2 regions of the Fictibacillus enclensis genome follow, and region 2 is predicted to be linked to the other one. Evidence: riboswitches for the same ligand, from Rfam matches in the RefSeq annotation. Region 2 holds a riboswitch; the other holds the start of a gene.
The links. A riboswitch is a leader RNA that binds a small molecule or an ion and turns the genes downstream of it on or off. The one in region 2 is predicted to bind S-adenosylmethionine.
Positions count from the first base shown of each region.

Region 1: linked by a shared signal. The riboswitch ahead of QNH15_RS02850 (methionine ABC transporter ATP-binding protein) and the one ahead of QNH15_RS20520 (YezD family protein) in region 2 are both predicted to bind S-adenosylmethionine.

Region 1 is NZ_CP126109.1:529,955-533,122, forward strand. It holds gene QNH15_RS02845 (malate:quinone oxidoreductase) at 1-237, opposite strand, end outside; gene QNH15_RS26160 (immunity protein YezG family protein) at 641-907, shown strand; SAM riboswitch class I at 1,330-1,434, shown strand; gene QNH15_RS02850 (methionine ABC transporter ATP-binding protein) at 1,514-2,527, shown strand; gene QNH15_RS02855 (methionine ABC transporter permease) at 2,517-3,168, shown strand, end outside.
Region 2 is NZ_CP126109.1:3,926,323-3,929,490, forward strand. It holds gene sat (sulfate adenylyltransferase) at 1-750, opposite strand, end outside; gene QNH15_RS20515 (phosphoadenylyl-sulfate reductase) at 777-1,487, opposite strand; gene QNH15_RS20520 (YezD family protein) at 1,623-1,739, opposite strand; SAM riboswitch class I at 1,855-1,963, opposite strand; gene QNH15_RS20525 (sulfite exporter TauE/SafE family protein) at 2,193-3,083, shown strand.

The DNA.
Region 1 (3,168 bases), 1.7 Mb from region 2:
GCTAATATCAATGGATCCATCGGGCTTTTCGACCGTATAGTTAAGCTCGCACAGTGCTGCGTGTCCTGTTCCCGCATTGTTCCATTCATTGGAACTTTCCTCGCCTGGTTTTCCGAGCTTCTCAAACACTTTAATATTCCATTCCGGTACTAATTCCTTCAAGAGAGTTCCTAATGTCGCACTCATGATTCCGGCGCCAATTAAAATGACGTCTGTGTTAGTTTCTCTGTTGCTCATTTATACCAACCTTTTCGCCTAATATTTGCAGAAAAGTTGCAGGCGTCACACCAAGCCAAGGTGCAATCGGATCACACACTTTCCTGTCTTAATGAAAACGATATCATCACGGATTACAATAATTAATGGATTGAACTATCTCTATTATATGATAAATATCAATTATTTGAAAGCTGGTAGAAAGTGAGAAGTGCAAATAATTGCTGAAAAACCGATGATTTTTATCGATTTTTATAAGAAAGTCCGTTTCTATCGTAAAAAAACATTAAAATTCATCCTATTGAAGAGAGTTCCTTATTATTTAGTAAGGAGATCGATGTTTTATTGAGTGCCTATTTTTTACAATAAAGTTTGAACAGAAAGCATTAATAAGGAATAGCGAGGTATAATGGAAACGAAAACTATGGAGAACATTTATCATGATGCAGCCAATCTTATAAACCAAATTATCCCAGAATTGTGGGCGACGGTATACATTTATGCTTTATTTTATTATGTTTCAAAAGAAAGCAATAAGCTTATTTATAGCCATAATATACCTAAATTATTTAATGTGGAACAGGACAATTATGATGAAATGTATCATAACCTGTATTTTATCTTTGATGATTTAAGATCTGAATTTATAAAGAATCAACAAGAAGTATGGACAAGTCTCATCTTTACGTGACAAAACGATGGTGAGTTTAAAATTGACTACGATTATAGGGACCTCTCTAATATTGCCTCTAGAGCACCAGACATATTGGGAATATAAAATGCTAGGAATGTTCCCTGAAGACGATTTTAAACAAGGCGTTTTGGATTCTTGTCTGGAGAAATTAGCAGAGAGCAAATAATTGAGAATGGTCGCTTTAAAACTGTTTTATGATGATGTGGTTAAAACCATCAACCAAATGATTCCTGAAAAGTGCAACACTATATATGCCTAGGCTCGTATTTCAGAAGGCGAAGGCACTTTACTTTTTTATTATCTATCTTCGTATTTCTTAATGAAAGCGCTTAATCACGACCATTCCACGCAGAATAGTATTGACAAGGATAAAAAGGAATTTTATGATTAAAAATGTTCTAATAATAATATAATAACTGTTCTTATCAAGAGAGACTGAGGGATTAGGCCCAATGACGTCCGGCAACCTCCATATGGAAAGGTGCCACTTCCTGCAGAATGAACTTCATTCTGAAAGATAAGGTGAGATTGAATTCATAATCAAAAGCCTCTTTCATGATGAAAGGGGCTTTTTTACATTGAAAGAAAAGAGGGGGCAATTTCTTGATCGAAGTGAACAACCTGGTAAAGGTGTATCGTTCAAAGAAGAAAGAAATCGTAGGGGTGAACAACGTTTCCCTTAATGTAAAAGAAGGGGAAATCTACGGCATTATCGGGTATAGCGGTGCTGGTAAAAGCTCACTTATCCGCTGTTTGAATTTGCTTGAAAAGCCAACATCGGGTCAAGTGAAAATTGATGGAGTCGACCTTACGACGCTGAAAGGTGAAGGCCTGCGAAAAGCACGTTTAAAAATCGGGATGATCTTTCAGCATTTTCATCTAGTGAGCTCAAAAACGGTTTATGAAAATATTGCGTTTGCACTTAAAGCAGCAGGAAAGACGAAAGCTGAAGCAAATAAGCGTGTCTTGGAACTTTTGGATCTGGTCGATTTGACTGATAAAAAAGACCAGTATCCGGCACAGTTGAGTGGTGGACAAAAACAAAGAGTAGGGATTGCCAGGGCACTTGCCAACAATCCAAAGGTGCTGTTATGCGATGAGGCGACCTCAGCACTAGATCCGAGTACAACCAAATCCATTCTCAATCTGTTAAAAGATATAAATAAAAAACTTGGACTGACCATCGTTCTGATAACGCATGAGATGGAAGTGGTGAAGGAGATTTGCCATAAGATCGCGGTTATGCAGAACGGGGAAGTGATCGAAGAGGGAGAGGTGTATGAGATTTTTTCCAATCCGAAAAAGCCGCTGACACGGGATTTCATTAATAGTATCCTTCAGTTCGATCTTCCAGAGCAGCTGATTGAGAAAAGAAAGGGAACCATCATCAAGATCCAGTTTAAAGGTGAAATCGCTGAGGAGTCTGTCGTATCCGAGCTTTTCCAGCGGTATCAGGTGAAAGGAAACATCCTGCACGGCAAAATAGAATACATTCAGGATACACCTCTTGGCATTTTCATTATGGAATTGACAGGAGAAGCGTCCGAAGTAAAAAAGGCAATTGATTACATCACCAGCAAAACGAGAAGCCTGGAGGTGGTCCATGATGCTGCTTGAATCGCTCGTCCAGCTTATGCCGGATATTAATAAGGCGTTTTTCGAGACTCTCTATATGGTGGGAATTTCGCTGCTTGTAGCAATTGTTCTCGGACTTCCGCTTGGTGTTTTGCTGTTTGTAACGGATAAAGGATTGTTTTTGGAGAATTCGGTGGTGAAAGGTGTTGCCGGATGGATCGTAAACTTGATTCGTTCCATTCCCTACATCATTCTTTTGGTGGCATTGCTTCCTCTAACGAATCTTCTTACCGGCACAACGATTGGCCCTACGGCGGCCTCTGTCTCTTTGTCGGTAGCAGCGATTCCTTTTTTTGCAAGAATGGTAGAAACGTCAATGAGAGAGATTGATAAGGGTGTCATAGAATCGGCTATTGCGGTGGGAGCCACTTCATGGATGATCATTAAGGATGTTCTTCTTCCGGAAGCCAAGCCTGGACTTGTTCAAGGGCTCACAATTACAACAATTAGTTTGGTCGGCTATTCTGCAATGGCCGGAATTGTTGGGGGCGGAGGTATTGGGGATCTGGCCATTCGATTTGGATACTATCGTTACGATAACACCGTTATGATTACCACGGTGGTGGTTTTGATTCTCCTTGTGCAGGTTATTCAGCTTGCCGGAGACTCTATCTCTAAAAAAG
Region 2 (3,168 bases):
GAATACGGCCAGGAACACACGATCTTTCGGATAGTAGTTTTTAAGCAGAATTTCATAGCTTTCCATACGGACATCAGCCGGAATATCGTCTGATTTGGTTTCACCAACCAACGGATTAAGGAAAAGTCCGTCTACTGTCTCAAGCGCTGTTTTTTGAATATATTCATGTGCACGGTGAACTGGGTTCCTTGTTTGGAAGCCCACAATCGTTTTCCATCCCCGTTCCTCAAATTCTTTGCGGGTTTCCGCTGGATCAAGACGGTACTCATTGAACCGGTCCTTTTTCGGACGTTTTACCAGTTTAACCGGACCACCAATATAATAGGAAGGGCGTTCTAAAATCTTCTTTACTCCCGGGTGCTCAACATCGGTTGTTTGATAGACTTGCTGTGCTTCATGTTTAATATCCGGACGGTAAACATCCTGCACCTCGATGACACCATAGGTTTCCCCGTTAAACGTAAGCTTTACTTCGTCACCGGTTGAAAGGGTACGTGCTGTTTTTTCCTGTACCGGAAGGACGATCGGAATACTCCATACTGCGCCATCTGCCAGACGGAGATCGTTTACAACTGATAAATAATCTTTTTCTGTCAGAAATCCGGTAATCGGACTATATGCTCCTATCCCAATCAGCTCAAGATCGCTCAATGAGGTGGCATCCAGTTCCACTTCTTTTTGAATATGGTTTGTTGAATATTCTGGTTCGTATCGGTTAATGAGTTTTCCTCCGTGCGGTAAAATAGCCATTTAAATTGTTCCTCCTGTAATTGAAATTATTGGTGAAGACCACATTCTGTTTTACCCTGACCGGACCAACGGCCAGATCTTGCATCTCCTGACGCCCAATCGGCAGGAAGAGTACAAGGCTGACATCCGATGCTCGGGTAGCCCTGGTCGTGCAACGTATTATAGGGGAGACTATGTTTATGTGCATATCTCCATATGTCTTTATACGTCCAATGGATCAGCGGACATATTTTAATGGATTTGAAGCGGTTATCTTTATTCACATATTGAGTATTGCGCCTTGTTTCTGACTGTTCTCTTCTGAGCCCTGAAAGCCACGCTGAGGCACCGCTCAGTGTTTCTTCAAGTGGAATCACCTTTCTGATTTGGCAGCATAGGTTTGGATTCCTTTTCCATAGTTCGTCACCATGTTCGCCCGCTTGTTCGGCGACAGTGAGTGCCGGTTTCTTCATTTCAATATTAAGTGACGGATATTTTTCTTTCGCTTTTTCAATAACTTCATAGGTTTCTTTAAAATGAAGGCCCGTATCAAGAAAAACAACCCGTGCATCGGGCTTGACCTTTGAAATCAAATCTACGAGTACGCTGCCCTCTATGCCAAAGCTGCAGGCATAAACCAATTCATCTCCGTAATAATCGTAGGCCCATTGCAGGACTTCCATCGCGCCTTTTGTTTCGCTGTCTGATGGGAACGGGAAATCATGTTCCTGCTCCTCCCATGTATCATACTTAAGCATAGTAAACCACCCCTTTTAGTAAGCATATGGCTCTCGATGCAAAATGTTTATCCTTTTGCACATTTTTATAAAAAAAGGCCGATATATCAACAAATATGGAAGCATCCGCCTCTAGTTTTCTAGTCAGCGAATGGTTTACTTGAATCGAACCTTTTCATTTTTTTCAATCTGGATCAGTTTTCCATCTTGAACAATCAATGTAATGGAACCATATCTTATACTGTTCAGCATTTCTTTCAACTGCTCAAAAATTTCATCCTGGTTTGGACCGTTTACCACATCAGAACCTCCTTATTCTCTGGTTTGCTCGCTTTTGGACAATAAAAAAAACTTCCCATTTCGGAAAGGCTGACGAGGTAAACATATTACCTTATCTTCCAAAATGTAATAAACATTCTGCTGGAGTTAGCACCTTGCAAAAATTGCAGGTTGCCGGGTTTCATCGGGCCAGTTCCCTTCACCACTCTGGATAAGTTTTTTTATTTTTTTAAATAATACCACATATTTATTACAAAGGAAACCCTATTATTCATATCGGATTAAAAAATATTTATTGAAAATTTGTTTAAATATTATTGACAGAGTTCACTGTTATTGAATATAGTAAATATTAATTTAATCACACTAAGCTGATCGGAAAAACCGAAGGCTCTTAACAAACAGTAGTTAGGAGTCTTTTTTTTTACGTGACAGGAGGAGTAAACCATGAAAAAATTGATTGTCTTGGCACTAATCGGCCTCGTGGCCCAACTCATTGACGGATCGCTCGGTATGGCCTACGGACTGACTTCAACTTCCCTGCTGCTTGCCTTCGGAATCGCACCCGCCGTTGCCTCGGCTTCCGTGCATTTTGCTGAAGTCGTTACTACTGCAGCTTCCGGGGTTTCTCATATACGCTTTGGAAATGTGGATAAAAAGATTATCTATCGGCTTATTATTCCGGGATCAATCGGTGCCTTCGCTGGCGCTTGCTTCTTGTCAAGCCTTCCCGGTGACATTGTAAAGCCTTATGTATCCTTTTTCCTGCTATTTCTAGGATTTTATATTCTTTACCGTTTTTTATTTAAAAAGAACAATAAAGTAACGGAGCACGAAAAAGCGTTCAGCCGCAAGCAGCTCATTCCCCTGGGATTGGTTGCCGGATTCCTTGATGCGACAGGCGGCGGAGGATGGGGGCCGGTAGCCACTCCGGTCCTGCTGGCCAAAAACGGAACGTCTACAAGAAAAGTCATTGGCTCTGTTGATACAAGTGAATTTGCGGTTGCCTTATCCGCAACCATCGGTTTCCTGATCTCCCTTGGTTGGCATCAGGTGAACTGGATGTGGGTCATTGCCCTTATGGCCGGCGGATTGATTGCTGCACCGATCGCAGCTTATCTTGTTAAGATTATTCCTTCCCATATTCTCGGTGTTGTGGTGGGCGGACTAATTATCTTTACGAATGCCCGCACCATCCTTCAAACGGTTGGGGTTTCAGGAACATCTTTACAGTCCGTGTATACGATTCTTGGGGTACTCTGGGTGGCGGGCATCGTGTACAGCCTCCGTAAAAACAAAAAAACCAGCAATCTTTCTCTTTCAAAAAGAACAGGCTGATTCACACAAAAAAGCTTCGGTATGCTAAGCATGACCGAAGCTTTTTTGGATTTTTTTGACATTTACGATAAAAGGATAGGTGGTC